3 regions of the Pseudoalteromonas sp. GCY genome follow, and region 3 is predicted to be linked to each of the others. Evidence: predicted binding sites of a transcription regulator. Region 3 holds the regulator's gene; each other region holds the start of a gene.
The links. The regulator MetJ, encoded in region 3, represses methionine synthesis genes. The targets are predictions, from matches to a motif close to TAGACGTCTAGACGTCTA.
Positions count from the first base shown of each region.

Region 1: metK (methionine adenosyltransferase) is a predicted target of MetJ. The motif match lies at 2,738-2,755, and genes of this name have one in related genera.
Region 2: JJQ94_RS20350 (methylenetetrahydrofolate reductase) is a predicted target of MetJ. The motif match lies at 3,812-3,829, and genes of this name have one in related genera.

Region 1 is NZ_CP068023.1:3,292,170-3,298,118, reverse strand. Features, by position in the region: gene JJQ94_RS20125 (CYTH and CHAD domain-containing protein) at 1-463, shown strand, start outside; gene JJQ94_RS20120 (HDOD domain-containing protein) at 574-1,419, shown strand; gene metK (methionine adenosyltransferase) at 1,485-2,636, opposite strand; gene tkt (transketolase) at 2,897-4,891, shown strand; gene JJQ94_RS20105 (methyl-accepting chemotaxis protein) at 5,004-5,949, opposite strand, start outside.
Region 2 is NZ_CP068023.1:3,354,017-3,359,965, reverse strand. Features, by position in the region: gene tsaD (tRNA (adenosine(37)-N6)-threonylcarbamoyltransferase complex transferase subunit TsaD) at 1-109, shown strand, start outside; gene plsY (glycerol-3-phosphate 1-O-acyltransferase PlsY) at 106-696, opposite strand; gene folB (dihydroneopterin aldolase) at 821-1,171, shown strand; gene folK (2-amino-4-hydroxy-6-hydroxymethyldihydropteridine diphosphokinase) at 1,179-1,667, shown strand; gene JJQ94_RS20355 (undecaprenyl-diphosphate phosphatase) at 1,664-2,464, shown strand; gene JJQ94_RS20350 (methylenetetrahydrofolate reductase) at 2,809-3,765, opposite strand; gene JJQ94_RS20345 (M16 family metallopeptidase) at 4,036-5,949, shown strand, end outside.
Region 3 is NZ_CP068023.1:409,354-415,302, reverse strand. Features, by position in the region: gene metL (bifunctional aspartate kinase/homoserine dehydrogenase II) at 1-295, opposite strand, end outside; gene metB (cystathionine gamma-synthase) at 300-1,520, opposite strand; gene metJ (met regulon transcriptional regulator MetJ) at 1,865-2,185, shown strand; gene JJQ94_RS07030 (malic enzyme-like NAD(P)-binding protein) at 2,266-3,507, opposite strand; gene rpmE (50S ribosomal protein L31) at 4,279-4,494, opposite strand; gene priA (primosomal protein N') at 4,709-5,949, shown strand, end outside.

The sequences.
Region 1 (5,949 bases), 1.3 Mb from region 3:
GATCCTTTCACTTACTCGCTGGCTTGTTGATCGAGCGTGGCGTAAAAACTGGGATCAAAAAGCGCTGAGTGCAGCAGAGCTATCCGTCACAGAAATCGCAAGCCAATTATTTGATAAAGACTGGCAAGAACTTAAAAACTTGCTTCCACAGGATAAGTCTCTTTCTGAAAGAGATTATTTACATGTGAGAATAAAGTTAGAAAACACGCTACTAAGTGGTAACTGTTTGGGCAAGCTTTACGATAAAGAAGCGCGTAAAGCGTTTAGAACGCCGTGGATTGATATCGTTTATGGTATTTATGAGCTAGAAACACTGGCGTATTTATATCAGCTCTGCCAAAGCCAAAATTCAGACGAGCTACAAGAAGTGCAAGCATGGCTTAAGCAAAAATCTGACTTTTTGATCAGTGCCATGGAGCAAAGTCGACAATCTTCCGTGCATAGCGAACCATATTGGTTCTAATCAGATTAAGCGGGATTTTATCCCGCTTTTTTGTACCACTTCATTACAATCAATACTGCAAATATCAGGCGATGAACTAAACTTGGATGTATCAATTTTGAGGTAGCCCAATGATCGATATTGACGATAAAGTGCTGAATGATTTGCGCGGCGGGTTCAACTTACCTGCTAAGCCTGAAATATTGCAAGCCTTACAAAATGAGTTATCACAACCTGAACCTGATTTATTTAGCGTGGCAGGTATTATTGCGGCTGATGTTGGTGCATCAGCTGCGGTATTAAAGGTAATTAATTCACCTGCTTATGGCCTTGCCCGTACCATCACAGACATTAAACAAGCCGTGATGTTTTTGGGTGTCACCTGTATTACTCAGCTAGTGACAGGGTATTTGCTTAAAAACGCATTTGAGCAGTCAAAGTGCTGCATTTCATTGCAGCAGTTTTGGGATAACGCTGCCGATATTTCAAAAGCGGCAATGGTAGTTGGCCATTATCTAAAAGCGTCATTACCGATGGAGAATTTGCAGCTGCTCGGTTTGTTTCACGATGCCGGGATCCCTGCGATGGCCGTAAAATATCCTGATTATGCTGAAGTAATAAAGCAGTCTATAGAGCGACCAGAGCAAACGTTGATTTACTATGAGCAGCAAAAGTATCCAGTGCCTCACACTGTGATAGGCTACTTTCTTGCGACGTCTTGGCACTTACCCAAAGAAATATGTCAGATGATTTTGCGCCACCATGACGTTAGCTATCTTGAAGAACAAAAAAATGCGCAACATGTGCAAACTTTTGCGGCACTTAAACTGGCTGAAAACCTCTGCTTTGAAGCAAAGCACTTTAGAAGCGCAGCTGATTGGTACCAATTTAAAGATAAGGTGATGATTGAGCTTAATCTGCATGAAGATGAGTATCAAAACTTAAAAGATGATGTCGACGAAGTATTCATCGGATAGGACGATTATTCTTGAGCATTAAAAAAGGCGCACTAGGCGCCTTTTTTACTTTTTGCAGCAGGAGATTATAGGCCTGCAGCTGCACGTAGTGCGTCAGCTTTATCTGTTGCTTCCCAAGGGAACTCTTCACGACCAAAATGGCCGTAAGCAGCTGTAGGCTGATATATAGGGCGCTCAAGGTCTAGCATAGTGATTAGACCGTAAGGACGTAGGTCGAAGTGTTCACGGATAAGTTCGATTAAACGTGTCTCTTCTAGTTTACCTGTACCAAATGTTTCTACACTGATAGAGGTTGGCTCTGCAACGCCGATTGCGTAAGACACTTGGATCTCACACTTGTCAGCAAGGCCAGCTGCAACGATGTTCTTTGCAACGTAACGCGCTGCGTAAGCTGCAGAACGGTCAACTTTTGATGGATCTTTACCAGAGAATGCGCCACCACCGTGACGAGCCATACCGCCGTATGTATCTACGATGATTTTACGACCAGTTAGACCACAGTCACCCATAGGACCACCGATAACGAAACGACCTGTTGGGTTGATGAAGAACTTAGTTGCTTCAGTGATAAGCTCTGCAGGCAGTGTAGGCTTGATGATAGTTTCCATCACCGCTTCTACAAGGTCAGCTTGTGATACAGAATCACAGTGCTGTGTAGATAATACGACTGCGTCGATACCTACCGCTTTACCGTTTTCGTACGCGAATGTTACCTGAGACTTAGCGTCTGGACGCAACCAAGGTAGCGTGCCGTCTTTACGAACTTGCGCTTGGCGCTGAACTAGACGGTGTGAGTAAGTGATAGGAGCAGGCATAAGTACGTCAGTTTCGTTACATGCGTAACCAAACATTAGGCCTTGGTCACCAGCACCTTGTTCTTCTGGACGAGAACGGTCAACACCTTGGTTTATATCAGGTGATTGCTTACCAATTGTGTTAAGGATTGCACATGAATCAGCGTCAAAGCCCATGTCAGAGTGTGTGTAACCAATTTCACGCACGGTCTTACGAGTTAATTCCTCGATATCAACCCAAGCGCTAGTCGTGATTTCACCACCAACCATAACCATACCGGTTTTAACGTAAGTTTCACACGCAACACGTGCTTTTGGATCTTGCTCAAGGATGGCATCTAGAACCGCATCAGAGATCTGATCGGCGATTTTATCTGGATGACCCTCAGAAACAGATTCAGAAGTAAATAAATGTTTAGCCATTGTATTTATGCTCACAAATATTGCGCTTCACAAACATCAGGGACAGCGCGAAAAATTAAGGGGCGTATTCTAACCAAAAAACCTAGGCATTGACTAGTTATTTTACGCCTAGACGTCCAAAATTGTGCAAACTTTTTTAATGGTCGGAAAAAGTCCGTCTGTACCCGTTTTTTTATGGCCTTTGCCGTTGCAGTTAGCCATATAAATAAGTAAGAATGGGCTCAAACCCCCGCGAAACACATTTAAAGGTAGGAGAATTCATGCCATCTCGCAAAGAACTTGCTAATGCAATTCGCGTTCTTTCCATGGACGCTGTACAAAAGGCCAAGTCTGGCCACCCAGGAGCCCCTATGGGCATGGCGGACATCGCAGAAGTACTTTGGCGCGATTTTTTAAAGCACAACCCAAGTAATCCTGAGTGGTTCGACAGAGATCGCTTCGTATTATCAAACGGTCACGGCTCGATGTTAATTTATTCACTGTTGCATTTGTCGGGTTATGACTTATCAATTGATGACATCAAAAACTTCCGTCAGCTACACTCAAAAACACCAGGTCACCCAGAGTATGGTTATGCGCCAGGTATTGAAACGACTACAGGCCCATTAGGTCAGGGTATTACTAATGCGGTAGGTATGGCGATTGCTGAAAAAGCATTGGCTGCACAGTTTAACCGTGAAGATTACGACATCGTTAATCACTATACCTATGCATTCTTAGGTGATGGCTGTTTGATGGAAGGTATCTCACACGAAGCTTGTTCACTTGCGGGTACCCTTGGTCTTGGCAAACTGATTGCATTTTGGGATGACAACGGTATTTCAATCGACGGTGAAGTTGAAGGTTGGTTTAGCGACGATACACCAAAACGCTTTGAGTCTTATGGCTGGCATGTTATCGTCGGTGTTGATGGTCACGATAGCGATGCGATTAAGGCGGCAATCGAAGCGGCGCAAGCAGAGTCTGACAAGCCAACCCTTATTTGTTGTAAAACGGTTATCGGTTATGGTTCACCAAACAAGTCAGGTAGCCATGATTGTCACGGTGCACCGCTAGGTGATGATGAAATCAAAGCTGCACGTGAATTCCTTGGTTGGGAACACGGCGCATTTGAAATACCAGAAGATGTGTACGCGAAATGGGACGCAACAGCACGTGGTCAAAATCAACAAAGTGACTGGTTGATTAAGTTCACTGAATACCAAATGCATTATCCTGAGCTTGCTGCTGAATTTGAGCGTCGCATGAAAGGCGAGCTTCCAGCAGACTGGTCTGAGAAAACAGAAGCCTATATCGCAGAGCTTCAAGCGAATCCTGCAAACCCAGCAACTCGTAAAGCATCACAAAATGCATTGAATGCTTATGGCCCAATTCTACCTGAGTTTATGGGTGGCTCTGCTGACCTTGCGGGTTCTAACTTAACACTTTGGGACCAATCTAAAGGCTTAACGGCAGAAGATGCTGCGGGTAACTATATTTTCTACGGTGTGCGTGAATTTGGTATGTCTGCCATCATGAATGGTATTGCGCTACACAGAGGCTTTATCCCTTACGGTGCGACATTCCTAATGTTTATGGAGTACGCGCGTAATGCCGTACGTATGGCTGCATTGATGAAGCAAAGAAGCATCTTTGTGTATACTCATGATTCAATCGGTCTTGGTGAAGATGGTCCAACACACCAGCCAGTAGAACAAATGGCGAACTTACGTACTACGCCAAACCTTGCGAGCTGGCGTCCATGTGACCAAGTTGAGTCAGCAGTTGCTTGGCAGCAAGCGGTTGAACGCGCTGATGGCCCATCTGCACTTGTATTTACCCGTCAAGGTCTTGCACAGCAGCCACGTACGGCTGAGCAAGTTGCAGCAATTAAACAAGGTGGTTATGTACTATCTTGTGACGGTGAGCCTGAAATCATCCTTATTGCCACAGGCTCTGAAGTGCAACTTGCGGTTGAGTCTGCGGATAAGCTTCGTGCAGAAGGTAAAAAGGTACGTGTTGTTTCTATGCCTTCGACTGACATTTTTGATGCGCAATCTCCAGCATACAAAGAAAGCGTACTACCAAGCTCAGTAACGCGTCGCGTCGCTATCGAAGCGGGTATTGAGGACTTTTGGTACAAATATGTAGGCCTAAATGGTGCTATCGTTGGTATGACAACGTTTGGTGAGTCAGCGCCTGCTGATGAGCTATTCAAGCTATTTGGCTTTACGGTAGAAAATATCGTTGAGAAGGCAAACGCATTGTTTGCATAATCAAAGAAAAGAAACAAAAAACCCATGCCATGCATGGGTTTTTTTATGCTTAGCGGTTTTGCTAAACCTAAAGCTTTGAGAGTGCTTCCTGCTCAAAGCTCAGGTTAGATAGCTAAACCTTAAACTGTTCTACCGATAACCGTAACTCTTCGGCGAGTTTAGCAACCTCAGAACTAGAGATTGAGGTTTGGCTCGCGCCTTCAGCCGTTTGCTCTGCGATTGTTACAATCGATTCTAAACGTTCACTAATTTCCTGTGCTACTTGCTGTTGCTCATTCGCCGCGTTTGCAATCTCTTCACTCACATCATGAGCCTGAGAAACGGCTGCAGTGATAGAGTTTAGTGCTTCATTAGCAAGGTCGCTCTGAGTTACGCACGACTCCGCCTGCTGTTTGCCTTTCGACATCGCGCCTACCGCTTCTTCGGCACCAGCTTGTAAGGATTCAATCATTGCTTGAATTTCTTGAGTTGACTCTTGAGTCTTACTTGCAAGCGAGCGCACTTCGTCTGCCACTACCGCGAAGCCACGACCCTGTTCACCAGCACGCGCAGCTTCGATTGCAGCGTTTAGCGCAAGGAGGTTAGTTTGCTCGGCAATGCCACGGATAACATCCAAAATACTGCCTATCGAAGCGCTGTCTTGGTGTAGTTTGTTAATCACGCGAGAGGCTTCATCCACTTCTCTTGCGAGTTGCTCAATAGTGTGTTTGTTCTCATGTGAGATACCTTTAACACGCTCAGCTTCTTTATCAGCATTTTTAATTTCTTGTAATGCTTGATGCGCGCTGTTGCTTACACCGTGAGACGTACTACTCATCTCAGTTGTAGCGGTAGCAGCTTGCTCTACTTGTGCTTGCTGATTCTTGATTGCTTGGCTTGACTCTGTTGTGATAGTCGATGTTTCTTCGGACGCTGCAGCAAGCTGTGTTGACCGAGAAATAATGCCAGTGATAAGTTCACGTAAGCTAGAGATAAGGGTGTTACAACTTCTAGATAATTCACCAAACTCATCTTTTGCGGTGTCATCTAAGCGCTGTGTCATATCGCCACTGGCGACG
Region 2 (5,949 bases), 1.2 Mb from region 3:
GGCGATGATAGCTTATGCAGGAATGCAGCGCCTAAAATCAGGTCAGCATGCGCCACTTGATATGAAGACTAAACCGCGTTGGCCACTGGATAGTCTAGAAAAAGTCTAGTCTTTAGACTTTTTCCCCACCTTAGGCTCTTTACCACTTAAGAGCCTTTTAATATTTGCCCTATGACGAATAATAATCACCACAGTTAAAAAGCTCACCGGCACCGTATAAAGCGGTTTTATCCACCATGTGTAAAGTGGAGCAGCTGCGACCGCGACAATTGCTGCGAGTGAAGAGTAGCGTGTTAGCGCAAGCACCACGAGCCACGTACTAATCAATAGCCCACCTAATGACAAGCCAATGGGTAATAGCGCACCAAATGCTGTTGCTACCGCTTTACCACCGTTAAAGTGGAAGAAAATAGGATAAATGTGACCAAGGCATGCGCTTACGGCTATAGCACCTAACCACACAGGTTCTATTTTCAGAAAGTAGGCCCCCCACACTGGGATGGTTCCCTTTAAAATATCGAAGACGAGCACCAGCGCAGCTGGGATCTTTCCTCCCAATCTTAATACATTGGTTGCGCCTGGATTATTAGAACCATTAAAGCGTGGATCTGGCAGGTTGAATAACCGACACACCAGAATCGCTGAGGAAATCGATCCCAATAAATAAGCACATACGCACATTAAACTGATTAACACTGTCTTCCTTATTTTTTATTGCGTTGTTTTGGGCTATGATCGGCGGTCTTAAGTCCTGCACAGATCGCGAATTGCGATTAGAAAATGCGGGTGAATTACAGCGATAAACATGTTTGGAGTTTACATGGATAAAGTCTATATCTCACAGCTACACGTCGAAGCCATAATAGGAGTGTACGACTTTGAAAAAGAAAGTAAACAAAGCCTTTACTTTGATGTTGAGATGTTGACCGATATTAGCGCTGCCGCTCGCCATGACGATATTAATTTGGCGGTTGATTACGCCAAAGTGAGTGAGCGTATTATTGCGCATACCCAAGCAAAACCGGTTGAGCTTTTGGAAACTCTAGTCGAACAACTTGCTGCGATGATCCTAAATGAATTTAATGTACAACAAGTGCTTATAAAAGTGAGTAAACCTGCTGCCGTGCCACAAGCACAAACGGTTGGTGTAGAAATTGTGCGTAAGAAGTAGAATTATCATGGCACAAATTTTTATCAGTCTCGGCTCAAACATAGAAAAAGAAAAAAATTTGCTGAGTGGCTTGAGGGTATTGATAGAACACTTTCCGGATTTTCAACATTCAAGTGTGTTTGAGAGTGAAGCCGTCGGGTTTGCAGGAAATAACTTTTATAATTCGGTCTTTGCTGCACAAACACAGCTGTCTTTAGAGGAAGTGTATAAGCTGCTCAAATCGATAGAATACGATCATGGTCGTCGCTGTAGTGAAAAGAAGTTTAGTCCACGCACATTAGATCTCGATATTCTCTTTTATGACCACCTTATTTGTTCATCACCCGCTCAGTTGCCTCGGGATGAAATAACCAAAAATGCCTTCGTGCTTCAGCCATTAGCTGAACTAGCTCCTGATTTTATCCATCCTGTTGAGGGTAAAACCATCGCTCAGTTATGGCAGGAGTATCACAACCCAACTCAAAAATTATGGAAAGTGGAGTTTCCCAAGCAATGAGCTTTATTGAGATTGTCGTCCTTGCAATTATTCAAGGTCTCACTGAATTTTTACCTATTTCGAGTTCAGCCCACTTACTGCTACCTTCTCAGGTACTAGGTTGGCAAGATCAGGGTCTTGCCTTTGATGTTGCTGTTCATGTTGGTACTTTGCTGGCTGTCGTTATTTATTTTCGACAAGACATTGTCAGCCTTCTGGCAGGATGGTTCAAGTCATTCTCAGGTACGCACTCGAAAGAAAGCCGGCTGACTTGGTGTATTGTGGTTGCCACCATACCATTCGTGATCTTAGCTCCACTACTTAAAGATATCGTAGAAGTTTATTTACGTAGCGCTTGGGTGATTGCAACATCGACGATTGTATTTGGTTTATTGCTTTGGTATGCCGACGTGAAAGCAAAACAGATCAAAGACGAATTTGCCTTAAACTGGAAAAGCGCATTGATACTGGGGCTTGCGCAAATTACCGCTGTTATTCCCGGCACATCGCGTTCAGGTATTACCATCACCGCAGGTTTATTACTCGGGCTTGATAAGAAAAGTGCGGCGCGCTTTTCGTTTTTAATGTCTATTCCGGTCATTTCTATGATGGGGTTGTATTACAGTTTAGAGCTTGCTACGGGCGATGAAGTGGTTGATTGGAATGCGCTATTAAGTGGTGCGGCACTGTCGTTTATCTCTGCTTATGCCTGTATCTTCTTTTTCCTGAAAATCATAGAGCGCATGGGCATGATGCCATTTGTCATTTACCGCTTGTTACTTGGGGTGGGGTTAATCGCTTTCTTGAGCCTAAGTTAATCTGAGCTTTGGATAATTCAGCAAGGTAAACAGAAAAGCCAGCTTGATGAAGCTGGCTTTTTCAATTTACCAGGACCTGTTGGCCTTCGCTGTTTGATTTTTGTTCTCCTGAGTGTGTTTTGGTCGCGACGCTCGACTTGCCGCCTAGTAATCTAGGCAAAAGTTGAGCAACAATGAACAAAGCGCACTCAGGTGAACCCAAAGGGCAGCGCTTGATTGGCATTTCTACTGTGTTATCGCCAGACTTACATAGAATGACTATGCTACGCAGGCTCTGCCTTGTATAAATACCAATCAAACTGCTGCAAAAACAAACTTGGAAGATCAACAGGCCCTAGACTGCATTAAGCAATTTGCTTTTCCGCAAGGCATAATTCCATGGTCGCCTTCAATAGCCTATAAAGGTTTATCGACGCATCAATTTCTTCTTTTCGGTTTGTTAAGCTCTCAATATTTAAGCCAAGAGAGATATCTAGATGTGAGCAGCTTTTTAAGATTTGATCTAGATTTTCTCTACAAATACGAATTGACTCACTTAGTGTGTTTTCTGAATCTAACATGCGCCATTTGGTTGCTTCTGGTACTGAGATCCCCAGCCACTCCATAAACTGCAAGGTCTTTTCTCCACCACATGGAGTAAAGGTAAGAATAATGCGTTTTGGTGTTTGCCCTTGCTGTTTACAGGTGCGAGCATAGCTTGTGATAAGATCTATGGTTGCTTGAGCGTCATACACTGCTTGGGAAACAAAGAATTGGCAGCCTTGCTCTGTCTTATCAATTAATCTTTCGTGTTCATTACGCTTACTGGCATGGCGCTCTGCAATCGTTACACCACCTAAGAAAAAGTCATCTTGATGATGCTTCAGTACCTTATAGGCTTCAGAAAGCGGTAACTTAATATCGCCTTGTGAAGACGGGCTGCCCACTAAAACTAGATTGTTTAACCCATATTGCTGTTTGGTGCTGCTTAACCAATTGCCAAAAGCTTCACTATCGCGCTGTGCCACACTTTTATACGTAATTACATCAAGGTGTGACAATTCGCGGATCAACTGACTATATTCACACGGATCAACGGTGTGCTTAAAAGGAAATGGACGTGGTACTTGAGTACGGCTGCTTTCATCTTGAATGTCATAGATGATCACGCCGTCGTATTCAATCTCATGTAAACGCCCCAAAAGCTTAGCGGCAATTGATTTTAGCTGCTCTGGGTCGGTGCCAATCTTTGGTGGTGTGGTACCAATTAAATATACCCCTTGGTTAGGGTCAATGATTTTCTCTTGAAGCGTTAAAGCCATAATCCTCATTCCACAAAAGCATTTCTGTATCTCTTTACTAATATAGCAGCCATTTAGACGTCTAGATAGATTTTTTTAATGAAAGAATTTCAATAATTATGAATTTATCTCAAGCGCTCAAACCAAAATTTCATATTTGTTTACACATTAGGATGGTAAATCACCTTGGAAATTAGCGAATTAGTATGACTTTGGGGCATAATCAGGAGGTTTGCTAACGTAAGTGAACACGACTTACTTAGAATAAAAAATATGATTAGGACCAAATTCATGAAATTCAAATTACTAGCAACCAGCTTTGCCGTAAGCTTAGCGCTTAGTGGCTGCGCAGCGACGAATTCAGACCAAGCTCAACAGTCAGCTGAAAGTACTCAAGCTGCCCAATCCAATAAAGTATTCGCCCAAGATTATGTTTTGGAAGAGCTAGAAAATGGCCTTCGCGTCATGGTAGTTAAAACTAACTATCCTGATGTGGTATCGCTACAAATTCCGGTTTCTGTTGGTTCGCGTAATGAAGTAGAAGCGGGTAAAACCGGCTTTGCTCACTTCTTTGAGCATATGATGTTCAAAGGCTCAGAAAAGTATCCACAAGACGTTTATTCGGACATTTTGAAAAATTCAGGTGTTGATAATCGCGCCTACACTACCAATGACTACACTAACTACCACCTAAATTTCTCGAAGCAGCATTTAGATAAAGTATTAGAAATCGAAGCGGATATCTTTCAAAACCTAACTTACAGTGAAGAGCAGTTTCGTACTGAAGCACTAACTGTGAAAGGTGAATACCTTAAAAATAATGCCAGTCCAGTTCGAAAACTGCTTTCTGCGGTAAGAAAAGAGGCATTTGATAAGCATACCTATAAACACACAACGATGGGCTTTTTTGAAGACATCGAAGCAATGCCTGATCAAATGGCCTATGGTAAAACCTTCTTTGAACGTTTTTACAAGCCAGAATACGTATCGCTTGTCATTGTGGGTGACGTAGATCCAAAAGAAACCATGGCTATGGTGAAGAAGCACTGGGGTAACTGGAAAAAAGGTGACTATCAAGCTGATATTCCAGTTGAGCCTAAACAAGAGAAAGCACGTTACGTCCATGAAAAGTACGATGGCTTACCTGGTCACTGGTTGCTTGTTTCATATAAAGGCACTGCATGGGAGCCGAAGAAAAAAGACCGAGCGGCACTTGATCTGATATCACAGCTTTATTTCTCTGAAAACTCAGCGCTGTATCAAGAGCTGGTGGTAGACAAACAGCTTGCAAGCCAAATGTTTACCTACAACCCTGAAACCAAAGACCCAGGTCTTCTGCATGTTTTCGTTAAAGTTGAAGATGAAAAAGATTTGGCGACAGTGCGTGATGCAATCAATAACACTTACGCAAAAGCACGCACAGAGCTGGTAGATGAAAATAAACTTGCTGCACTTAAATCAAATCTAAAGTACAGTTTTATTAACGGCCTTGACTCATCACAGTCTATTGCTTCGACACTTGCAAGCTACATGCACTTTGAGCGTGACCCTGAAGTGATCAACGCTTTGTATGCAAGTGCCGACAAAGTAACGGCAAAAGACATTCGTGATATTGCCAATAAATACTTTGTTGATAGCAGCAGAACCACGGTAACTATGTCTGCCCTTGAATCTGTGCCTGGTTTTGATAAGGAAGTTAACTTAGATAAGTTAGTGGCAAAAATGGACAAGCCGGTAACGCGCCATTTCAATGTACTAGACAAGACCAATAACTCACCGCTGGTGGATGTGAACTTTCTTTTTTACACAGGTGCTGCTGCCGATCCTGCAGATAAAAAAGGTCTTGCTGCGCTTACTGCGGCTATGATTGCCAATGGTGGAAGTGAGTCGCAATCATACAAAGAAATTCAAAAGGCGCTGTACCCGATTGCTGGTAGCTTTGGTTATCAAATCGATAAAGAAATGATTTCTTTACGTGGTCGTATTCATAAAGACAATGCTGATCAATGGTATGGCATTGTGAGTCAGCAGCTTTTGAACCCAGGGTTCAGAGAAGATGATTTTAAACGTCTGAAAAAAGAGCTAATCGACGGCATTAAGGCTGGTTTGAAAGCGTCAAATGATGAAGAGCTAGGTAAAGAAGTACTTTATCACGAGCTGTACAAAGGCCACCCATACGAAAGCTATAACTTTGGTGATTTATCA
Region 3 (5,949 bases):
GCAGCTCATTGACAAGCTGTTTGAGTAACACACCGTGTTGTTCACCTACAAACAAGGCATCAATTAATTCACGCTGATGGTTTTCAACTTGTAATAAAACATCGTTGAATGCGCGAACATCTTGCTGCTCAAAGCTTTGCCATAACTTCACTAGTGTATTCGTTGTTTTTCCTGCAGCAGAAACCACAACACTGTCACCCAGCCGACATTGCTCTAACACTATCTTGGCAACTGCCTGATAACGCTCTGGCGAGCTTAAACTCGAACCACCAAACTTATGTACTACTTTTGCCATTTACTCACCACAACGCTACTGTATGTGCAGGCGTTAATTTGAATGACTTTGCATCATCACTCGCCTGACTTTCATCAATACATGCAAATCCTGATTCCAGATCTGCAATGAGATCCTGTGCATCTTCAATGCCCACAGAAATACGAATCAACGTGTCGCCCACTCCCGCTTCTAAACGTGCTTGCGGATCCATACCTGCGTGTGTCATTGTCGCTGGATGGCAAATAAGACTCTCAACCCCACCTAAAGATTCTGCCAATGAAAAGTGCGTTAGAGACGTTAAAAACTTCGCAGATGTTTGCAGATCGCCTTTGATATCGAAGCTCACCATACCACCAAAACCGAGTTGTTGTTTTTTCGCAAGTTCGTGTTGAGGATGCGACTCAAGGCCAGGGTAATAAACTTGGCTAACATACGCCGACTTTTCTAAATACTCCGCAATCAGCTGGGCATTTTCTTGATGTTGGCGTAAACGCACGTTTAAGGTGCGCAGCCCACGTAGGGTAAGATAACTATCAAAAGGTGCGCCGGTAATACCAATATTATTCGCCCACCAAGCTAACTCATCACCCAACTCCTGTGTACGCGCGATCACCGCGCCCCCCACGACATCAGAATGACCATTGATATATTTAGTGGTTGAATGCACGACTACATCCACGCCAAAGGCAATGGGATTTTGTAGTGCAGGAGACAAGAAGGTGTTGTCGGCGGCAACCAAAGCACCCACAGCGTGTGCTGCATTTACGACGGCTTCTATATCCGTTAGCCTTAATATTGGGTTACTTGGTGTTTCAATCCAAACTAATTTAGGTTTGATCTGCTGCAGCTGTGCAAGACTTTCAGGTTGCGTGAGATCCAAGACGGCTAATTTGAGTAGTCCACGCTTTGCAAGCGATGTAAATAAGCGATAGCTACCACCGTAACAGTCATGTGGAATAACCAGCGTATCGTCATGGTTAAGTAGCTGTGTTACTAGGTGAACGGCAGCCATACCAGTCGCGGTAATAATGCCACGAGCACCACCTTCTAGTTCGGTAAGTGCCTGTGCAAGCACATCACGATTAAAGTTACCGCTGCGGCCATAATCGTAGTCGCGTTTGGTATCAAAATCGGCAAAAGAATAGGTGGTAGAAAGGTAAAGCGGTGGCACTACTGCCCCATGCGCTTTATCAGCTTCTATACCGTGACGCACTGCAACCGTCGATTTGTTAACTTGACTCATAAGGTCACCTAGATAGTTGGATGTTTAGACGTCTAAAAGGTTAGAGCAACAGAAACTAGAAGTCAAAACATTTATACTGCTAAATGGCTAAATAACTAGTATTTGACTATCTTTTTTAAACCGATAAAATTTCGCCACTCTAGGCGTTGCTAATACGACTGAGTTATTGAAAACTATGGCAGAGATTCTTCTATCTCGCTATGGCGGATTAGTTTATTCATCTCTTTGAGTTTGGGATTTATCTTTAATTCGTAAGGTTATCTCTATATTCATGCGGTTGGTGAATAATGTAGACCAGAACCCAGTCATATTGGCATTGATGTAACTGAGGCAAGTACACAATTATGGCAAAATGGAACGGTGAGTATATTCACCCATATGCAGAACACGGTAAGAAAGCAGAGCAAGTAAAAAAGATCACGGTGAGCATACCTCTGAATGTACTCAAAGTGCTAACTGATGAGCGTACACGTCGCCAAGTGAATAACTTACGTCATGCCACGAACAGTGAGCTTTTATGTGAGGCGTTTCTACATGCTTTCACAGGTCAGCCACTGCCGAGCGATGAAGACTTGAGAAAAGATAATCCAGAGCGTATTCCGCTAGAGGTAAGACAAATAATGGAAGAGCGCGGTTTGGAGATCCCAGAAATAAACGAAGAGTGATAGCTACTCTCTCGCTCTGGAAAACAGACACAAAAAAAGCCTCAATCGAGGCTTTTTTCATTTGGATAATACCAATGGTATTATTCCATATATCCAGCAGGCATATCGATTTGTGCCACGCCTGATTCAATTGCAGCTACCGCTACCGCTTTTGCGATACGAGGTAACAAACGCGGGTCCATTGGTTTTGGAATAATATACTCAGGACCAAACTCAAGACTATCCACGTCAGCCGCTTTTAACACTTCAGCAGGCACTGGTTCTTTCGCAATCGTTCTAATCGCTTCAACCGCTGCAATCTTCATCTCGTCATTGATAGCGGTTGCACGTACATCAAGCGCACCACGGAAGATAAACGGGAAACACAGCACGTTATTCACTTGGTTTGGATAATCTGAGCGACCTGTCGCCATGATCAAATCATTACGTGCACCGTGTGCAACGTCAGGGCTGATCTCAGGATCTGGGTTAGAGCAAGCGAATACCACTGGCTTGTCAGCCATTAGCTTCAGATCTTCAGCAGAAAGTAAGTCTGGACCAGAAACACCAACAAATACGTCCGCATCCGCAATCACGTCTTGTAACGTACGCTTATCCGTGTTGTTTGCAAACAGCTCTTTGTATTCATTTAGGTCATCACGGCGAGTATGGATCACGCCTTTTCTATCCAGCATATAGATGTGCTCACGTTGAGCACCGCATTTGATCAATAATTCCATACAAGCAATAGCGGCTGCACCCGCGCCAAGACACACAATAATCGCATCATGAATATCTTTACCTTGGATTTCCAATGCATTCAGCATACCCGCAGCGGTTACAATTGCGGTGCCGTGCTGATCATCATGGAATACAGGAACGTCACAACGTTCGATTAGCGCGCGCTCAATTTCAAAGCACTCTGGCGCTTTAATATCTTCAAGGTTAATACCACCAAACGTGTCTGCGATATTTGCCACCGTATTGATGAAGTCTTCGGTGGTATTGTGCTTAACTTCGATATCGATTGAATCAAGACCCGCAAAACGCTTAAATAATAGCGCCTTACCTTCCATAACAGGCTTTGACGCCAAAGGACCTAAGTTACCCAAGCCAAGAATTGCCGTACCATTACTGATCACCGCAACCATATTTCCTTTACCCGTGTAACGGTATGCATTCGCCGGATCAGCCGCGATTTCACGTACTGGCTCTGCAACACCTGGGCTATATGCAAGTGCTAAGTCTTTTACGGTCTCGGCAGGTTTAGTGAGTTCAACACTGATTTTACCTGGAACGGGCTTCTCGTGATAATCTAGAGCTTGTTGACGAAAATCTGTCATGGCGCGATATTTTCCTACGAAGTTAATGTGAGAGTGTGGTAAACGTTCGCATTCTGAATGTCGGCAACCTATCTGGCTGGTTACAGCAACACACAGTGCGATTAACTATATGAGCGACGACATTCAACCACTCAACAAGCATATGTGCTTTGCTGTCGCGGTATGTCAATAGGACATATAGTTAATCGACCGTATTCACACAATACCGAGTTTTGCTCATTATTCAAGTAAAATCAGGTCTATCCACTAGCACGGTATTTTCTATACTTTTCCGAGAAGATAAGCTCAATTTTAAGAAATATTTCACAAATAAAATGACTAAAACTTAAAAAATAAGACGCTAAAACCAGCACAAAGTGAATAAAATTGACACAGATGTACACCAAATATAAAAACAATAAGAAAATAGCAACTTAACTAACTTTAACGTCAAGATACCCACATTTAATCGCAATATAGTGACTTTAGTTTATATAAAGTGCTCATACCTGATACTATTTACTATATGAGCTTTGATTATTTTCACAACTTAAGCTCGTAAATGTTCAGTATTTATCTACTAAATAGAGTTTTTACTCAACCCAAGAGATCAGTAAAGTTTTGCTGCCAAACTGGCAAGTTTTTTATTTTAGAAGAATAAAAGACACAATAAGACAGGGTGACTGACGGTCTGTCTGTTGATGAAGAATAGGATGTATAAATCGGGAAGGTATTTTCAAACAAGCACAAAAAAAGCACCCAAAGGTGCTTCTTTCGACTAGACCAACAAGATTACTTCTTGCTGCTAAGTGCACCGAAACGCTTGTTAAAGCGATCTACACGGCCACCTGTGTCAAGGATCTTCTGCTTACCAGTGTAGAACGGGTGACATGCAGAACATACGTCTAGGTGAATATCTTTACATAGCGTTGAACGAGTTTCGAACTTGTTACCGCAAGAGCACGATGCAGTGATCGTCTCGTAATTAGGGTGAATACCTTCTTTCATAGCAACCTCTAGTTAAGGCCGTATCGCTCTCCAAACCCGAAGCCTGGCACCATACGTAGTTATACAAAAATGTGGACGCATATTCTAGTGCCTAACTGAACAATCTACAAGCAATATTTCAGAGTTTTTTATCGCCGTCGCAGAGTACGTTTTCAATTCGTGCCACCTTAGGTATATACTTCGTCACTGCGCTCACTTTATGGAATTGTAATACATGCTCATTCTTGAAGTAGCTTTAAAGCTGCCACTGCACCGAACATTCGACTATTTGCTAGCACCAACCATGCAAGTTGAAGCAGGAATGAGAGTCACCGTCAATTTCGCCAACCGTCGTTGCACTGCAATTGCGCTTGCTAAAAAAGACGACACCGATGTACCAAAAGAAAAGCTCAAGCAAATTATTGAGGTGTTGGACGAGCATCCTGTCTTTAATCAAGCACAACTTAGCTTTTTACACTTTGTCTCTCAGTATTACTGTCATCCTATTGGCGATACCTTATTCACAGCACTACCGGCAGTACTCAGAGATGGTGGAAGCCCAGACAAAACACAGATCCCTATCGTCAGATTAACGGAAAAAGGGCAAAAGCTACCAACACTACGAGCCAAAAAGCAACAAGCACTGCTTTCTCAATTATATGAAGGTGGCGCAATAAAATTAAGCGAGCTCAAAGCGCTCGGGTTTGCTAGCCAAACGATTAAAGCATTGGAAGAAAAAGCGCTTATCTCACAATCTATTGAGCATGATAGTGATTGGTCGCAAAACGAATTACAGCTAGGCGAAAAGCCGCGCCTAAACGACCAGCAAGCGACTATTTGCAGCGCTGTCAATGCACAAGTCGGTTACCGTACCTTTTTAATCGAAGGTGTAACGGGAAGTGGTAAAACCGAAGTCTACTTACAAAGCCTTGAAAACATAATAAAAGCGGGTAAACAAGCACTGATCTTGGTGCCTGAAATTGGACTCACACCGCAAACAGTCAACCGCTTTAAAAAGCGCTTTAATAACCTGCCCATTGATTTATGGCACTCAAATCTAACCGATAACGAGCGCCTGCATACTTGGCGTCGTGCCGAAAAGGGTCTGAGCGCTTTGGTTATCGGTACTCGCTCGGCCATTTTTTTGCCATTTCAAAATCTCGGCATGATCATCGTTGACGAAGAGCACGACAACTCGTTTAAACAGCAAGAAGGCCTGCGCTATCACGCCAGAGATCTCGCTGCATTTCGAGCGCATCAGGCGCACTGCCCCTTGCTTTTGGGAACCGCAACACCGGCATTAGAAACATTACACAAAGCCATTACCAACAAATATCAACTCGTCACACTGAGTAAACGAGCGCAGACCCAGCACGATAACCAATTTCACCTTGTAGACATGAAAGGTCAGCCAGAACAAGGCGGGTTTTCACCAATGAGTTTACATTGGATGGAAAAAACACTCGCTCGCGGTAA